One region of the Streptomyces drozdowiczii genome, then DNA from elsewhere that is predicted to be linked to it. Evidence: riboswitches for the same ligand, from Rfam matches in the RefSeq annotation. Region 1 holds a riboswitch; the other holds the start of a gene.
The links. Region 1 has a riboswitch for glycine ahead of gcvT (glycine cleavage system aminomethyltransferase GcvT). Riboswitches for the same ligand answer to the same signal wherever they lie in the genome.

Region 1 (9,214 bases):
GATCGAGTCGACCATGCTCTGCTTGTCGACCGCGTACTGGACGGCCTTGCGGCACTCGATGTTGTCGAACGGCTTCACGTTGACGTTCAGCGCGAGGTACTGGAGGGCGCCGGCGTACGGGTTGTCCGTCTTCGCCTTCTCCGACGCCTTCACCAGGACCTTGGGCTGGGTCTTGGACTGGAGGCCCGTGCCCGCGATGTCCGCGGTGGTCTCGTCGTTGAGGAGGTGCTCGTCGACCGTGGTGGGGTTGACGTTGAACTTCAGCTGGACCTTGTCCGGCAGCGCCTTGCGGATCGGGTCCGTCTTCGGGTCCCACTCCGGGTTGCGGACCAGGGTCGCGCCCTTGCTCTCGTCGTACGCCGAGAACTTGTACGGGCCCGAGGAGACCATCTTCTGGACGTAGCTGGCGCCCGTGTCGGCCTTCTGCTGGACCGGCGCGGTCTGCGAGAACGCGGCCAGGTAGTCCATGTCCGCGAACGGCTTGTTGAGGTGGAAGACGATCGTGTACTTGTCCGGGGTCTCGATGGACTTCAGGCCCTCGGTGGACTTGTCCTTGTAGGGACCCTTGTACTTGTCGCCGCCCTCGAGGTACGCCTTGAAGTACGTCGGGCCGTTGGACAGGGCCTCCGGCGCGAAGTTGGAGCGCTCGACGGCGTACTTGACGTCCTGCGAGGTGATCTCGGAGCCGTCCTCGAACTTCACGCCCTTGCGCAGCGTGTACGTCCAGGTCTTGGCGTCCGCGCTCGCCTTGCCGAGACCGGTGGCGAGGTCGGGGACGACCTTCAGGCTGTCCTTGCCGGCGGCCGGCTGGAAGGTGACCAGCGAACGGGCGTACAGGCGGGAGAAGTTCTGCACCCAGCCGTAGTACGTGTTGCCCGGGTCGAGGGAGTCCGGGCCACTGGAGTGCTCGTAGGTGACCGTCCCGCCCTTCTTGTCGCTGGCGTTGACGATGCTCGTCAGACCGGCGTCGGCCTTGGCGTTGCCGCCGCCGCCACCCTTGCCGCCGCCACCGTCCGAGTCCTTGCTGCACCCGGTGGCGGCGAGCGACACCGCGATCGCGACGGCTATGAGCGCCGCTGTCTTCTTGTTCTGCATGCTGAGGAAAGCCCCCTCGCTAGTCCTGTGCGGCACTGCCGCGATTACTTGCCACGAGGGTCGAGTGCGTCGCGCAGCCCGTCCCCCAGCAGGTTGAAGGCCAGCACGGTGATGAAGATCGCCATGCCGGGGATGACCATGAACATCGGGTCCACCTCGTAGAGGTCGACCGCCTGCGTGAGCATGCCGCCCCAGGAAGCCTGCGGCGGGGCGATGCCGACGCCCAGGAAGGACAGGGCCGCCTCGAAGAGGATGTTCGTGGGGATGAGCAGCGTCGCGTACACGAGGATCGGCGCGACCAGGTTGGGCAGCAGCTCGCGGAAGAGGATGAACGGACCGCGTGCGCCCAGCGAACGGGCGGCCTCGACGAACTCGCGCTCGCGGAGCGACAGCGTCTGCGCGCGCACGATGCGGCCGATGTACGGCCAGCTGAAGAAGCCGATCACGAAGATCAGGACGGCGATCCGCAGCGTGAGCCCTTCCATCCCGAAGGCGTTGCCCTGGAGGGAGGCGGAGATGGAGATCGCGAAGAGCAGCAGCGGGAAGGCGAGGAAGGTGTCCATCAGCCGGCTGATCAGGCTGTCCACCCAGCCGCCGTAGAAACCGGCCACGACGCCCATCACGACGCCGATGGCGACGGACAGCAGGGTGGAGCCGACGGCGACGACGAGCGAGACCCAGGAGCCTTCGAGGATGCGCGCGAAGATGTCGCGGCCGGTCTGCGGCTCGACGCCGAAGGGGTGGTCCCAGCTCATCCCGCCCAGGCTGCCCTTGGGCGCCAGCATGACGGGGTCGACCAGGCTCTGGTTGAACGCGTTGGGGTCGAGCCCCAGCAGCGACTGGAGCGGCTTGGACAGCACCGCGGTCAGGATCAGCAGGACGACAACGATGCCACCGGCCATCGCGGCCTTGTCCCGCTTGAACCGGGTCCAGGCGATGCGGCCGAGCGAACGGCCCTCGATCTCCTTGCGGCCCGCGCCTTCCAGCACCGCTTCGGGCCGCGTATCCGCCCTGGTGGTCTCGATAGGTGCCGTCATTGCGCTGGAGACCCCTCTCGACCGGCGGGTGGCCGGCCCGTGACCGCCGCGGTAGCGGCTCGTACATAGCTAGTTGCGTGGGAGTCTTCAGCCACTTCGCGCACACCCGCCAGACCTGACGGGGAATGTTTGCTCAAACGTGATGACGTCAGAATGCAACCGATATCCGAACAGGCGGACTCGGCAATCGGGCCTCCCGGTCACATAACGGCGATAACGAACACTTCGCGCGTGAACGCCGGAGTGCCCGCAATGCCCCCGATGTGCCGGTGGCCTGACGCGGGCTCAGTACGCGGGCGTCTGCGGGTAGCCGTAACCGGGCGCGGCGTGCGCCTCGCGGTCGTAGAACGGACGGGAGTTGACGCGCAGCCACATCGCGACCGGGTCGTACTCGTCGGACATCGCGACCGTGGAGACCGGCAGGCCCTCGGGGACGGCGCCGACCGACTGGCGCATCATCGCGCGCACCGCGTCGACGGACGGCCCGCTCGTGTCGTACAGGTCGAGCCCGACGGCGAGGTACGGGACGCCGAGCGCGGGCTGCACCCAGGCGCGGCGCAGCGAGCGGATCGCGGGGGTGTGGTGGGCGTTCTGCGTGAGCTGGGCGTAGAACCGCGGGATGTCGATGGCGGGTTCGCTGATCCGCAGCGGTCCGGCGGGCATCCGGTCGAGGCCGGTCGCGATGCGGCGCAGGTCCAGCCAGGGGATGCCGACGCCGCCGCCGGGGGCGTGCGGATTGAGCCAGACGCCCCAGCGGTCGGGGTAGAGGGCGCGCGCGACGTCCAGTCCGGCGACGACCTCGTGGTCCCGGCTCCAGCCGCTGGCGGCGAGCTCCTGGGGGGAGGTGACGCACGGGGCGTACCCGAGTCCGTCGACCTCCATGTTCCCGTACTGGGCGTCGGGGGCGCCGGGGCGGCCGTGCCAGAGGAGCATCCAGACCCGGCCGGTCGCGAGGGCCCGGAGCAGCGCCTCGTACGCGTCGTAGCGGCCGGGCGCGACCTGTCGCAGCATGTGCTCGACCTGACCGGCCGCCGCGGTGCCTGACGCACTCACCCTGGTCCCGCCCCTCGTAGATCCTCTGCTTCGGCCACCGGGCATCGGCCTTCGGCCATCAAACCAGCTTATGCGGCGGCGCTGTCACCGGCTTGACGCGGCGGCCGCCCCCGGTCACTCCGGGGCGCGCGTGTAGAAGGGGCGCACCCGCTCGCGCATCCAGTCGGCGACCGGGTCCTGCGCCACGTCGAGGAGGACGAGGTTGACCGGCCACGGCACGGCGACGCGGCCGAGCGCCCGGCCCAGGGCGTCCATCGGGGCGCTCTGCCCGGCGCCGTCCCAGGTGGAGAACTCGACGCCGACGAAGAGCACGGGGTCGTCGCCCTCGATGCTGGCCAGGACCCGGCGGGCGGTGCGGACGACGCCGCTCTCCTGGAACTCGCCGGCGGCGGCGGCCAGGAAGTCGACGGGCTCCTCCTTCCAGTCCGGCTCGTACAGCCGGACCCGGCCCCCGGTCGCCGGGCCGTCGAGCGGGGTGCGCCCGGCCCGGCACAGCTCGGCGACGGCGGGCGGGGGCAGTGGCATGCCGACGGCGCCGCCCGGGTTGACGGCGATGCCGAGCTGCGGGGGCAGTCCGCGGGCGAACTCGACGGCGGGGGCGATGGTGAAGGACATCTGCGCGCCGACACAGGTGAGGAACTGGTGCTCGGAGCTGTAGACGGGGACGTACGCGGCGCCGTCGATCTCCATCGCGGGGAGGTCGAGGTCCTGGGCGCCGGGTCCGCCGCCGCCCGGCAACGGCACCCAGACATGGCTGCGGCCGAGCACCTCCAGCAGGCGGCCGCCCGCCTCCGGGACGCCGAGCGAGGCGCCCAGCACCTCTTCGAGTTCATTGGCCGGCCAGCCGCCGTGCGGCAGGCTCCCGGCCTGTGCCGGAATGTCCACTGCTTCCCTCTCGCCCCGTTGCCGTGCAGCAAGAGGGTACGGCCTCACCGGGTCGCCGTCGCTGTCAGGGGCTGTCCGGAAACGGCTCGTCCCGGCTACCGTCCAGCCGTTGGACGGTCCGTTTTCAGCCGTCGGTCTGTGCGTCTGCGAACGTGATGCGGCTGAGCGCCCCGGCCGCCTCGCGGTCGAGCAGCACCGCCGAGGCGCAGCCGTACGGCAGCAGCCCCGCCTCGGTGTCCCGCAGCAGCCGCCCCACGGCTCTGCGGTGCCGGGCGAAGGCGTACGCGGAGACGCCCCGGCCGCGCTCGCGCTGGCCCTCGCGCGCGGTCCGGGCGGGGACGTCGAGCAGGACCAGATGCAGGCGGGCGCCCCGGCGCCGGGCATGGCGGGCGAGCCGGGCGCGGACCCAGCTCTGCGTACCGCAGTCGTGGACGACGACGGAGGCGCCGGAGCGCAGCGCCTGCCGCAGGCCCCAGTAGTGGGCGAGGCGGACGAGCGGGCGGTAGAGGACGTACGGGAGTAAGCCGGGCAGTCGGCGGGCCCAGCGGTCCCGGGTGTCCTGGGAGTCGATGGCGTGGGCCGGGGCGGTGCGGGAGATCAGCGTGGACTTGCCGCTGCCGGGGAGCCCGGAGACGACCACGACGTCCCCGGCGGCGAAGCCCAGGGCGCGCGGGCCGCGCCCGGACCGGCCGCGCAGGTCCCGGACGACCGGTGGATGCGTGCCGGCCGCCTGCCGGGGCGGGGAGCCGGACTGCGCGGGCAGGGCGGTGCTCGTGGTTCCCGCGGTCGTCGCGTAGCGCAACGTCATCGCCTCCCCCTGGCCGTACGGCCGACGCGTGCAGGACCGATACCTACCCTCGAAGTGTAAAGAAAAGGTAATGCGAGGCAACCGTCCGACCCGCCGCGGAAGCGTGACGGGCCCCACCGGTCCCGGGGCCCCGCTCCCCCGGAATGCGTGCGATGATGACCCCGCCAACTGCATACAGGCCGCTTGAATCCGCGCGGGAGAGTCCCGGTCACCGTGCCGGGCGCCGAAGGAGCAAGATCCTCCCTTGAATCTCTCAGGCCCCGTACCGCGTGGATGAGGCAGATCTGAAAAGCGAGCCGCCCGGCGGCTCCACCCAAGGTGCAAGCCGAACCCCCGCGGGGCCTCTCGGCGAACCTCTCAGGTTCCGATGACAGATGGGGAGGGATCGTCCTCACCGTCGTCATGCCCTGGGAGCCCGTTTCATGAGCAGCACCCCTCGTCTCACTGCCCTCGATGCGCTGCATCGTTCGCTGGGCGCCACCATGACCGACTTCGCGGGCTGGGACATGCCGCTGCGTTACGCCAGCGAGCGCGACGAGCACAACGCCGTCCGCACGAAGGCCGGCCTCTTCGACCTGTCCCACATGGGCGAGATCACCGTCACCGGCCCGCAGGCCGTGGACCTGCTGAACCACGCGCTGGTCGGCAACATCGGCACGGTCTCCACCGGCCGGGCCCGCTACACGATGATCTGCGCCGAGGACGGCGGCATCCTGGACGACCTGATCGTCTACCGCCTCCAGGACACGGAGTACATGGTCGTCGCCAACGCCGGCAACGCCCAGCTCGTCCTGGACAAGCTCACCGAGCGCGCCGCCGGCTTCGACGCCGAGGTCCGCGACGACCGCGACACGTACGCGCTGCTCGCCGTGCAGGGCCCCGAGTCCCCGGCGATCCTCGCGGCGGTGACCGACGCCGACCTGGACGGCCTGAAGTACTACGCCGGGCTGCCCGGGGTCGTCGCCGGGGTGCCCGCGCTGATCGCCCGTACCGGCTACACCGGCGAGGACGGCTTCGAGCTGTTCGTCGCGCCCGGCCACGCCGAGCAGCTGTGGCGGGCGCTCACCGACGCGGGCGCCGCGCACGGCCTGATCCCGTGCGGCCTCTCCTGCCGCGACACGCTGCGCCTGGAGGCGGGCATGCCGCTGTACGGGCACGAGCTGACGACCTCGCTGACCCCGTTCGACGCCGGGCTGGGCCGGGTCGTGAAGTTCGAGAAGGACGGCGACTTCGTCGGCCGCAAGGCGCTGGAGGCCGCCGCGGAGCGCGCCGAGACCGCCCCGCCGCGCAAGCTCGTGGGCCTGGTCGCCGAGGGCCGCCGGGTGCCGCGCGCCGGCTTCCCGGTCGTCGCGGACGGCCAGGTCATCGGCGAGGTCACCTCCGGGGCCCCCTCCCCCACCCTGGGCAGGCCGATCGCCATGGCGTACGTCGACGCGGCGCACGCCGAGCCGGGCACCGCCGGAGTCGCGGTGGAGATCCGAGGCAGCCACGAGCCGTACGAGGTCGTGGCGCTCCCCTTCTACAAGCGCAAGAAGTAGAACCGTAGGACCCGGCCGGTGCCGCGTACGTGACGCGGTCCCGTCTCACACCGTAAGACCACCGTTCATCCGCACTCCCCGCGTACAGGAGAATTCAGACCATGAGCAACCCCCAGCAGCTGCGGTACAGCAAGGAGCACGAGTGGCTGTCGCCCGCCGAGGACGGTGTGGCCACGGTCGGCATCACCGAGCACGCGGCCAACGCGCTCGGTGACGTCGTCTACGCGCAGCTTCCCGAGGTCGGTGACACGGTGACCGCGGGCGAGACCTGCGGCGAGCTGGAGTCGACCAAGTCGGTCAGCGACCTGTACTCCCCGGTGACCGGTGAGATCACGGAGTCCAACCAGGCCGTCGTGGACGACCCGTCGCTGGTCAATTCCGCCCCGTTCGAAGGCGGCTGGCTGTTCAAGGTACGCGTCGCGGAGGAGCCGAAGGACCTGCTCTCCGCCGACGAGTACACCGAGTTCTCCGGCAACTGAGACCCCAAGGGACCACCTGATGTCGCTTCTCAACTCCTCCCTCCACGAGCTGGACCCGGACGTCGCCGCCGCCGTCGACGCCGAGCTCCTGCGCCAGCAGTCCACGCTCGAAATGATCGCCTCGGAGAACTTCGCTCCGGTCGCGGTCATGGAGGCACAGGGCTCCGTCCTGACCAACAAGTACGCCGAGGGCTACCCCGGCCGCCGCTACTACGGCGGCTGCGAGCACGTCGACGTGGTCGAGCAGATCGCGATCGACCGGATCAAGGCGCTCTTCGGCGCCGAGGCCGCGAACGTCCAGCCGCACTCCGGTGCGCAGGCGAACGCCGCCGCGATGTTCGCGCTGCTGAAGCCGGGCGACACGATCATGGGCCTGAACCTGGCGCACGGCGGTCACCTGACCCACGGCATGAAGATCAACTTCTCCGGCAAGCTCTACAACGTGGTCCCGTACCACGTCGACGACACCGGTGTCGTGGACATGGCCGAGGTGGAGCGCCTGGCCAAGGAGGCCAAGCCGCAGCTGATCGTCGCCGGCTGGTCCGCCTACCCGCGCCAGCTGGACTTCGCCGCCTTCCGCCGCATCGCGGACGAGGTCGGCGCGTACCTGATGGTCGACATGGCGCACTTCGCCGGTCTGGTCGCCGCGGGCCTGCACCCCAACCCGGTGCCGCACGCCCACGTCGTCACCACCACCACGCACAAGACCCTCGGCGGTCCGCGCGGCGGTGTGATCCTCTCCACCCAGGAACTCGCCAAGAAGATCAACTCGGCGGTCTTCCCGGGTCAGCAGGGCGGCCCGCTGGAGCATGTGATCGCGGCCAAGGCGGTCTCCTTCAAGGTCGCGGCGGGCGAGGAGTTCAAGGAGCGCCAGCAGCGCACCCTGGAGGGTGCCCGCATCCTGGCCGAGCGCCTGGTCCAGCCCGACGTCACCGAGGTCGGCGTCTCCGTCCTGTCCGGCGGCACCGACGTGCACCTGGTCCTGGTGGACCTGCGCAACTCGGAGCTGGACGGCCAGCAGGCCGAGGACCGGCTCCACGAGGTCGGCATCACGGTCAACCGGAACGCCATCCCCAACGACCCGCGCCCGCCGATGGTCACCTCCGGCCTCCGGATCGGCACCCCGGCCCTGGCCACCCGCGGCTTCCGCGCCGAGGACTTCACCGAGGTCGCCGAGATCATCGCCTCGGCCCTCAAGCCGTCCTACGACGCGGACGACCTGAAGGCCCGGGTCGCGAAGCTCGCCGAGAAGTTCCCGCTGTACCCCGGCCTGAAGTAGCCGAACCGGCGCGTTCGCGCCTCCGGGAGGGGCACCCGCACACTGAACAGTGGGCGCGGTGCCCCGTCCCTTGTCCCCCGCTTTGTCTCATTGCACTCCGGGCCGTCCCGCCCGTACCGCACCACCCGGCAGACAACGGCGTCTACCAACCCTTAGGAGTCCCCCCGTGGCCATCTCGGTCTTCGACCTGTTCTCGATCGGCATCGGCCCGTCCAGCTCCCATACGGTCGGCCCCATGCGCGCGGCCCGTATGTTCGCGCGCCGGCTGAAGAACGAGGGCCTGCTCGCCCACACCGCCTCGGTCCGCGCCGAGCTGTACGGCTCCCTCGGCGCCACCGGCCACGGCCACGGCACCCCCAAGGCGGTCCTGCTCGGCCTGGAGGGCGAGTCCCCGCGCACCGTCGACGTGGAGACGGCCGACGAGCGGGTCGAGGCGATCCGCTCCACCGGCCGGATCAACCTGCTCGGGATGCACGAGATCCCCTTCGACGCGGACGAGCAGCTGATCCTGCACCGCCGCAAGGCGCTCCCGTACCACGCCAACGGCATGACCGTCTTCGCGTACGACGCCGAGGGCGCCCCGCTCCTGGAGAAGACGTACTACTCGGTCGGCGGCGGGTTCGTCGTGGACGAGGACGCCGTGGGCGAGGACCGGATCGTGCTCGACGACACGGTCCTGAAGCACCCCTTCCGCACCGGCGACGAGCTGCTGCGCCTGGCCCGCGAGACCGGTCTGTCGATCTCCTCGCTGATGCTGGAGAACGAGCGCGCCTGGCGCACCGAGGAGGAGATCCGCTCCGGGCTGCTCGGAATCTGGCGGGCCATGCAGGAGTGCGTGACGCGCGGGATGTCCCGCGAGGGCGTCCTGCCCGGCGGCCTCCGGGTGCACCGCCGCGCCGCGAAGACCGCCCGCCAGCTGCGCGCGGAGGGCGACCCCCAGACGCACGCCATGGAGTGGATCACCCTGTACGCGATGGCGGTCAACGAGGAGAACGCGGCGGGCGGCCGCGTGGTCACCGCCCCGACGAACGGCGCGGCCG
Region 2 (9,214 bases), 3.9 Mb from region 1:
GTCGCGCGCTTCAGCCCCTCGCCGCCCATCAGGCGTACGTACGCCCACGAGATGGGGAGGATGCCGGCGGAGCCCCACGGGGCCGCCGAGATCGGACCGACACCGGTCTCCGGGCCCGCCGCGGGCTGGAGCGGGTGGTTGGGCAGGTACGGCGCCAGGTGCGCGCGCACACCGACCGGGCCGACGCCGGGGCCGCCGCCGCCGTGCGGGATGCAGAAGGTCTTGTGCAGGTTGAGGTGCGAGACATCGCCGCCGAACCGGCCGGGCTTGGCCAGGCCGACCAGCGCGTTGAGGTTGGCGCCGTCGACGTAGACCTGGCCGCCGGCGTCGTGCACCTCGGCGCAGATGTCGGCGACGTGCTCCTCGAAGACGCCGTGCGTCGACGGGTAGGTGATCATGAGCACGGCCAGCTCGTCGCGGTACTGCGCGATCTTGGCGCGCAGGTCCTCGATGTCGACCTCGCCGTCGTCGGCGGTCTTGACGACGACGACCTTCATACCGGCCATCACGGCGCTCGCGGCGTTGGTGCCGTGCGCGGAGGACGGGATCAGACAGACGGTCCGGTTCTCGTCGCCGTTGGCGCGGTGGTACGCGCGGACGGCCAGCAGCCCCGCGAACTCGCCCTGCGATCCGGCGTTCGGCTGGAGGGACACCGCGTCGTAACCGGTGACCTCGGCCAGCCGCTCCTCCAGCTCGCGGATCAGCGTCAGGAAGCCCTGGGCCTGCTCGGCGGGCGCGAACGGGTGCAGCGCGCCGAACTCGGGCCAGGTGATGGACTCCATCTCGGCGGTCGCGTTCAGCTTCATCGTGCAGGAGCCGAGCGGGATCATGCCGCGGTCCAGCGCGTAGTCGCGGTCGGCGAGCTTGCGCAGGTAGCGCAGCATCGCGGTCTCGGACCGGTGCTGGTGGAAGACCGGGTGGGTGAGGATCGTGTCGGTGCGCAGCAGCGCCTCGGGCAGCGCGTCCTCGGTCGTGGCGTCCAGCGCCTCGACGTCCCCGTCGGCGCCGAAGGCGGCCCAGACGGCGGCGACCTGGGTACGGGTCGTGGTCTCGTCGCAGGCCAGCGAGACGGTGTCGGCGTCGACCAGGCGCAGGTTGACCCCGCGCTCCCGGGCGTCGGCGACGACCTCGCCCGCCCTGCCGGGGACGCGGACGGTGAGCGTGTCGAAGTAGGAGCCGGTCACCACGTCGACCCCGGCGGCGCGCAGGCCCTCGGCGAGGATCGCGGCGTAGCGGTGGGTGCGCCGGGCGATCGTGCGCAGCCCCTCGGGGCCGTGGTAGACGGCGTACATGCCGGCCATGACGGCGAGCAGCACCTGGGCGGTGCAGATGTTGCTGGTGGCCTTCTCGCGGCGGATGTGCTGCTCGCGGGTCTGGAGGGCCAGGCGGTACGCCTTGTTGCCGTCGGCGTCCACGGAGACGCCGACCAGGCGGCCGGGCAGGCTGCGGGCGAACGTGTCGCGGACCGCCATGTAGCCGGCGTGCGGGCCGCCGAAGCCCATCGGGACGCCGAAGCGCTGCGTGGTGCCGACGGCGATGTCGGCGCCCAGCTCGCCGGGCGAGGTGAGCAGCGTGAGGGCCAGCAGGTCGGCGGCGACGGTGACGATCGCGCCCAGCTCGTGCGCCCGGTCGATCACGGGCTTGAGGTCCCGGACGGCCCCGGAGGCGCCGGGGTACTGGAGGAGCACGCCGAAGACGCCGCGCTCGGCGGCCTCGGCCGGGATGCCCTCGGTGAGGTCGGCGACGACGACCTCGACGCCGGTCGGCTCGGCGCGGGTCTCGATGACGGCGACGGTCTGCGGCAGGGTGTCGGCGTCGACCAGGAAGACGCCGTTCTTGACCTTGCCGACGCGCCGGGCGAGCGCCATGGCCTCGGCGGCGGCGGTGCCCTCGTCGAGCAGCGAGGCGCCGGAGGTGGGCAGGCCGGTCAGCTCGGCGACCATGGTCTGGAAGTTCAGGAGGGCTTCGAGGCGGCCCTGCGAGATCTCGGGCTGGTACGGCGTGTAGGCCGTGTACCAGGCGGGGTTCTCCATGACGTTGCGCAGGATCACCGGCGGGGTGAAGGTGCCGTAGTAGCCGAGCCCGATCATCGGGGCGAGGACCTGGTTGCGGTCGGCGAGCCCGCGGAGTTCGGCCAGCACCTCGGCCTCGGTCCGGCCCTCCGGCAGGGCCAGCGCCTCGGCGCTCTTGATCACGTCGGGCACGGCGGCCGCGGTCAGCTCGTCCAGCGAGCCGTAACCGACCTGGGCGAGCATCTTCGCCTGCGCCTCGGCGTCGGGGCCGATGTGGCGCTGCTCGAAGGGAATGCCCTGTTCCAGCTGCGTGAGCGGGGTGCGACGGGGGGTCATGGTGGAGGCCTCCTGGTCTGTCACGACCTGCGAGGGGCACCGCGGCGTCGGGTGCCCTGACGGCCTCCCCCTCTGTCATCTCAACCTGAGAGCTTCACCGGCGCCACACGGGCGCCGGCTTTCACCGTCGGTGAGGGAGAGGCTCCTTGCGGCCCATCGGCCGCGCGCAACCCGCCCTGCTTTCCAGAGTGACCTCGTCCGTGCGGTACGGGGGCCTGAGAGATTCCGGGGAGGATTTGCTCCTTCGGCGTCCTCCGGATGGGCTCCGGACGACTCTCCCGCACGGGGTCAGCAGCCATGACCAGCCTACCAGCGGGGTACACGACGAGAATTCTCGAGTGGCCAAGAGCACGGAACTGCATTTCTGTAGTCCCTGTGGACCAGCCGCGACCAGTGTGGGAGGGACCGTGCAGACCGACATCGACCCGCGCAGCCTGATCGGCCGCAAGGCCTTCGACCGCAAGGGCACCAAGATCGGGACCGTGGACGAGGTGTACCTCGACGATGCGACCGGGGTCCCCGAATGGGCGGCCGTGCGCACCGGCCTCTTCAGCCGTGACGCCTTCGTCCCGCTGGAGCCGAGCGAGTTCGTGGAGGACACGCTGCGCGTCCCCTTCGACCGGGCGCTGATCAAGGACGCGCCCGACTTCGGCGTGGGCCGCCACCTCTCCCCCGAGCAGGAGCTCCAGCTCTACCGGCACTACGGCCTGGACGCCGCCCCCGGCGCCCCGGCCCCGGACCGCGACTTCGGCCGGCTGGCGGGCCAGGAGGAGTAGTCCGGCGGGTCCGGGACGAGCGGCAGGGGGTTGGCGGCCCGCAACGCGGGGTCGTCCACGCGGAACGTGCGCACCCTCCCGGGCGCCCGGGCCCCCGGTTCCTCGAACCGGACCGTCACCCGCCCGACCCCGCTCCCCTGCACCCAGCCGTGTCCGTGGATCTCGTGGTGCACATCGTGCCCGGCCGGCCAGCGGCGCGCCGCGAGCTGCTCGGCGGCCTCCTCCGGCCCCGCCCCGGGCTCTGCGGGTCCCGCTCGACCGCCCGGGTCCTCCGGCGGTACGTCGCCGTCCTCCGGCGGGGCTGCCGCCGCCCGCTCACCGGCGGCCTGGGCGAACAGGTCCTCCTGGGTGTAGTCGGCGAGCCCGGTGACGCCCACGCCCAGCAGCCGCACCCCGCCGGTGGTGTCCACGGCCTCCAGGAGCCGGGCGGCGGCCTCCCTGACGACCGCGGGGTCGTCCGTGGGGCCGCGCAGCGTCTCGGAGCGGGTCAGCGTGGAGAAGTCGTACCGGCGCACCTTGAGCACCACCGTGCGCCCCGAGCGCCCGGCGCCGCGCAGGCGCTGGACGCACCGGTCGGCCAGCCGCTCCACCTCGGTGCGGACCCGGACGCGGTCGTGCAGGTCCACCTCGAAGGTGTCCTCGACGGAGACGGATTTCGCGTCGCGCTCCGCGACCACGGGCCGGTCGTCGAAGCCGGAGGCCATCCGGTGCAGCGCGGCCCCGTGCGCCTTGCCCAGCAGCCGTATCAGCTCCGCCTCGCCCGCCTCGGCGAGGTCGTTCACCGTCGTCATCCCGGCGCGGCGCAGATGGTCCGCCGTGGCGGGGCCGACGCCGGGCAGGGTACGCACCGGCATGGGCGCGAGGTGCGCCCGCTCGGTGCCGGGCTCGATGAGGCGTATGCCGTCGGGCTTGGCCTCCTCGGAGGCGATCTTGGCGAGCATCTTGGAGCCGGCGAGCCCGACGGACCCGCTCAGTCCGGTGACCGCCTGGATGGCCTCGCGCAGTTCCCGGCCGATCTCCAGGGCGGAGGCGGTGTCGTCGGCGGTGCCGCCCGCTTCGAGGTCCACGAACGCCTCGTCCAGGCTGAGCGGTTCCACCAGCGGCGAGAGCCGGCCGAGCAGCTCCATGACCTGGTCGCTCACCGCGCGGTACAGCGTGAAGCGCGGGACCAGGTAGGCGGCGTTCGGCGCGAGCCGTCTGGCCTGGGCCATCGGCATCGCCGAGTGCACCCCGAAGCGCCGTGCCTCGTACGAGGCGGTCGCGACGACCCCGCGCGTCCCGAGCCCGCCCACCACGACCGGTTTGCCGCGCAGGCTGGGCTTCGCCGCCTGCTCCGCGGAGGCGTAGAAGGCATCCATGTCCAGATGCAGGATGGTGGGCGCGGCTCTCACACCAGCCGATGCTGCCCTACGGCACTGACAATCGCCGCCCGATCAGGCCCGGGTTCCCGCGATTCCCGCCCCTGGGCGCCCTCTCGGAAGCTCAGACGGCCCGGTTGCGGCGCCGCGCGAGCTCGTCGGCCGGGTTGTGCCCGATCAGCGTCTCACCGGTGTCCACGCGCTCCCCGTGCAGCTGCGACAGGGCGGCGTCCACGTCCCGCCACACGACGCCGACGGCGATCCCGAAGACGCCCTGGCCGCCTTGGAGCAGATCGACCACCTCGGCGGGCGAGGAGCACTCGTAGACCGTGGCCCCGTCGCTCATCAACGTCATCCGCTCCAGGTCCTGGAAGCCCCGGGCCCGCAGGTGCTGGACGGTGGTCCGGATGTTCTGGAGCGCCACTCCGGTGTCGAGGAAGCGCTTCACGATCTTCAGCAGGACGACGTCCCGGAAGCTGTAGAGCCTCTGGGTGCCCGATCCGTACGCCGGTCGGACGCTCGGCTCCACGAGGCCGGTGCGCGCCCAGTAGTCCAGTTGCCGGTACGTGATCCCCGCCGCCGCGCACGCCGTGGGCCCGCGGTAACCGATGTCGTCGGCCGATGCCATGCCGTCCCCCGCCACCGCAGCCGGTGCCGCCGACTGCCTGATGGTCCGGTCGGCCGTACTCCCCTGCTGCGGATACGGCGCACCCGCTGCCGTACCGTCGCCGCTGCTTCTCACGCCGACCTCCGTCCTTGACCTGCCCACTCGAAGGTAGGCAGTCACCCGGGGTGCGTCAACGATCGCCACACTCGGCACGCCGAGTGATAATCACCCTGAGGGTGGTTTCGCGTGACCGTTGACGGGGAAAGGCTCATCGGATGTGCCGGTGGCCGCGGCCGAAGACGTCACTGGCTGTTGTTCGTCCCGAAGTCCTCCGGAGAGATCTGGTCGAGGAACTCGCGGAATTTCTCCACCTCGTCCTCCTGCTCGTCGGGGATCGCGATCCCCGCGTCGTCCAGCACCCCGTCACTGCCGTAGATCGGCGTGCCGGTCCGCAGGGCGAGGGCTATGGCGTCGGAGGGCCGCGCGCTCACCTCGACACCGCCGGCGAAGACCAGCTCCGCGTAGAAGACCCCTTCGCGGAGGTCCGTGATCCGGACCTCGGTGAGCTCCTGGCCGACGGCCTCGAGCACATCCTTGAAGAGATCATGGGTCAGCGGCCTGGCCGGAGCCATGCCCTGCTGGGCGAAGGCGATCGCGGTCGCCTCACCAGGACCGATCCAAATGGGGAGGTACCGGTCGCCTCCCACTTCACGCAGGAGCACGATCGGCTGGTTGGAGGGCATTTCCACCCGGACACCCACAACGTCGAGCTCGTTCACACAGCAACCCTAGGACGTGCCCGGCAGGTTTGGGTAGTCGGGCTGGTCCGCCTTCAGCGCAGCCGTACCCGCAAGGCGGTCTGTACGAGCGCGGAGTGCAGCCGTACGGACAGCTCCGCCAGCTCCTTCGCGGTCGCCTCGGCATGCGCTCTGGTCTGCGGATTCCGGTGCCGGCGCAGCGGTGCGACCATCTGCTCGATGAGCCCGGCCTCCCGGTCGGCGGCGGCCCGCACGGCCCTCAGATGACGAGGTTCCAGACCGAATCGCCCCAGTTCCGCCACAAGCCTGGCGACGGTCACCATGTCGGCGTCGTATCCGCCGTCCGCCGCGGGGACGACCAGGCCGTACGACTCCCAGTCGTCCAGTTCGCTCTCGGTGACCTCGGCGGCGACCAGGAGCTCGGCGCGCCCGATCCGGGCTGCCGTGGCCCGGCCCGGCAGCCCGGCCTGTTCGCCGTCCGCCTGCCGCGGCTCCCCGTCGGGGGACGGCAGGGCCACCTGCTCGCCGCGGGCGAGGGCGTCCAGATGCTCGCGGATGACCTTCAGCGGCAGATAGTGGTCCCGCTGCATCCGGAGCACCTGGGCGAGCCGCTCGACGTCCGCGGCGACGAATTTGCGGTAACCGGAAGGGGTCCGCTGCGGTTCGACCAGCCCTTCGGCCTCCAGGAAGCGGATCTTGGAGATGGTGACCTCGGGGAACTCCTCCTGCAGCTGCAGGAGCACCGTGCCGATGCTCATCGGCCGGCCGTCGGCGGCGGTGCCTTGTCGGGCACCGCCGCTCGGTGTTCTCAGCATGGACCTTCCTGGGGTGTTCCCCCCGGACGGTGTCCGGGGGCGGGTCAGATGCCCCGCTGGCTCGCGTAGAAGACCAGCCGGTACTTGCCGATCTGCACTTCGTCCCCGTTGGACAGGGCGACGGAGTCGATCCGCTCACGGTTGACATAGGTGCCGTTGAGGCTGCCGACGTCCCCGACCGTGAAGCTGCCGTCGGCGCCCCGGCGGAACTCCACATGACGGCGCGAGACCGTCACGTCGTCCAGGAAGATGTCGCTCTGCGGGTGGCGGCCGGCCGTGGTCAGCTCGCCGTCCAGCAGGAAGCGGCTGCCGCTGTTCGGACCGCGGCGCACCACGAGGAGCGCCGAGCCGAGCGGCAGGGCGTCGACGGCGGCCTGCGCCTCGGGCGACAGCGACGGCACGGCGGTCTGGCCGGTGGCCTCCGCCTCGTACGCCTCGAGGCCCGAGATCGAGATGGTCGACGTCGTCTCCGAGGCGCGCTCCGGGACCCCGCCGCGCAGCGGGGCGCCGCAGTTGGAGCAGAAACGGCTGGCCTCGGCGTTGCGGTGGCCGCACCTCGTACACACCGGCATGGACGAAGCCTCCTGGCTCGGGGCTCCGAAACCTATGCGGCCGGGACCGGCAGGGTCAACGGACGACGCGCCGGGACCGCCCGGGTAGTCACCCCCTGGCCTGTCACCTGGTCACGGAAGAGCGGGCGCTCCGCGCTCTGCTCGTCGGGCTGACCATGGCGCGGCGCGCGATGACGTGCGTTCTCATCGCGGGCGCTCTTGCCGAACAACTTCCCAAACAACTTCACGGGCGATTCCCCTTGACCGAAACAGACCCGCCCGTGGGGCAGGACGAACCCTGAATGAACACACCTGCCGACCCGGACATCTTCACAACGTCCGTATCCACTCGACAGTTTCCACCACGCGCCACGATTACGATGCGGCGACCCCCCGCAACCGTCCGCTCGTGTTCCCCGACGCCCGGGCGCCCGGGGATCACTGGCCCGACGACCGAGCGTAGTCAGGCCGCTCCGCCGGTCGCAAGGCGTCCACGACAATGTCGTCGGCCCGCAGCACATGCACGGTGGCCTGCTCCTTCTCCAGCGTCTGCACCACACCCCCGGGGATGTTCAGCGCCGGTTCCAGATCCTGCGGCTTGCCGATGACCTTGAAGACGTACGGGGCGGTGATCTTGCGCCCGTCGACCTTCACGGCGCCCGCGTCACCGGAAAAGTACGTATTGGCCACCACACGGACCCCGTTGACCTCGACGGCCTCGGCGCCGGCCGCCCTGAGTTCCTGGAGGGCGTCGAGCAGCATGTCGGGCCGCACGGCGCCGCCGGGGTCGTTGACCGTCATGGTGATCCCGGGGCCGTGGGCCGCCACGGTCCCGGCGAGCACGCCGAGTTGCCGCTCCTTCTCGACCGTCTGCTTCCGGGCCTCCTCGGCCTGGTCGGAGCTGTTCTCCAGCTCCGTGCGCTGGGCGTCGAGACGCTGCTTCTCATCCTCCAGCCGCTGCGTGCGGTCGTCCACCTCGTCGAGGATGCGCACCAGGTCCTCCTGGCGCGCGCCGCGCAGGGCGTTGCTGTCGCTGTTGGACCGCACCTGGATGGCGAGCCCGAGGCCGAGGCCGAACAGCAGGAGGGCGACGATGAGTTGGGCGCGGGTCACCCGGGGCGGCCAGAGACCGGCGATCAGCCGCTGCCGCCCGGTGAACTCCTGCTTGAAGTCGTCGTTGCTCATCGGCATCAGGCCCGGAAGACGTGCCGGCGGATCGCCGCGGCGTTGGAGAAGATCCGGATGCCCAGCACGACCACCACACCCGTGGAGAGCTGGGCACCGACGCCCAGCTTGTCGCCCAGGAAGACGATGAGGGCCGCCACGACCACGTTCGAGAGGAACGAGACCACGAAGACCTTGTCGACGAAGATGCCGTCGAGCATGGCCCTCAGCCCGCCGAACACCGCGTCGAGCGCGGCGACGACGGCGATGGGGAGATAGGGCTCGACCACCGCCGGAACTTCGGGCCGGACCAACAGTCCGACCACGACTCCCACGACGAGGCCCAGTACGGCGATCACGATGTGCCCTTCCCTGTGTCTGCGGCCTTGTATGGCTCTGCTGTCCGTACGATCAGGCTCGGGGCGGCCGGAAGGCTCAGCTTCTCCTGGACCGAGATGGCGGTCCTGATGTCGAAGCTGTCCTTGAGCGCCTGCAGATAGCGGCCGTCGGCGCTGTCCTTGAAGGCCGCGGCCAGCTTCTTGCCGTCCCCCACCGCGAGCACCGAGTACGGGGGCACGAGCGGTTTGTTGTCGACCAGTATGGCGTCGCCCGCGGCCCGGATCGCCGACAGGGCGGTCAGCCGCTGTCCGTTGATCGCGATGGCCTCCGCGCCGGACTCCCACAGCCCGTTCACGACGCGCTGCATGTCACGGTCCCTGACCCGCCCGGTGTCGGAGAAGCCGCTGGTCTCGCGGGGTCCGCCGCCGCCCTGGTCGGTGTCCTCGGCGTCGTCCACGACGACCTTGAGCCCCGGCCCGTGCACGCTGGTGGCCCCGG

Region 2: it holds a riboswitch for glycine, as region 1 does, so the genes downstream of both, gcvP (aminomethyl-transferring glycine dehydrogenase) here and gcvT (glycine cleavage system aminomethyltransferase GcvT) in region 1, are expected to answer to the same signal.

The regions. Positions count from the first base shown of each region.
Region 1 is NZ_CP098740.1:2,085,419-2,094,632, forward strand. It holds gene NEH16_RS09210 (ABC transporter substrate-binding protein) at 1-1,095, opposite strand, end outside; gene NEH16_RS09215 (ABC transporter permease) at 1,140-2,132, opposite strand; gene NEH16_RS09220 (enhanced serine sensitivity protein SseB C-terminal domain-containing protein) at 2,418-3,185, opposite strand; gene NEH16_RS09225 (enhanced serine sensitivity protein SseB) at 3,300-4,070, opposite strand; gene NEH16_RS09230 (AAA family ATPase) at 4,195-4,878, opposite strand; glycine riboswitch at 5,063-5,156, shown strand; gene gcvT (glycine cleavage system aminomethyltransferase GcvT) at 5,301-6,416, shown strand; gene gcvH (glycine cleavage system protein GcvH) at 6,518-6,895, shown strand; gene glyA (serine hydroxymethyltransferase) at 6,915-8,174, shown strand; gene NEH16_RS09250 (L-serine ammonia-lyase) at 8,341-9,214, shown strand, end outside.
Region 2 is NZ_CP098740.1:5,968,627-5,977,840, reverse strand. It holds gene gcvP (aminomethyl-transferring glycine dehydrogenase) at 1-2,348, opposite strand, end outside; glycine riboswitch at 2,542-2,639, opposite strand; gene NEH16_RS27205 (PRC-barrel domain-containing protein) at 2,756-3,124, shown strand; gene NEH16_RS27200 (DNA polymerase IV) at 3,049-4,515, opposite strand; gene NEH16_RS27195 (MerR family transcriptional regulator) at 4,607-5,224, opposite strand; gene NEH16_RS27190 (bifunctional nuclease family protein) at 5,392-5,868, opposite strand; gene NEH16_RS27185 (MerR family transcriptional regulator) at 5,922-6,662, opposite strand; partial or broken gene NEH16_RS27180 (FHA domain-containing protein) at 6,707-7,461, opposite strand; gene NEH16_RS27175 (DUF881 domain-containing protein) at 7,652-8,404, opposite strand; gene NEH16_RS27170 (small basic family protein) at 8,404-8,736, opposite strand; gene NEH16_RS27165 (DUF881 domain-containing protein) at 8,733-9,214, opposite strand, start outside.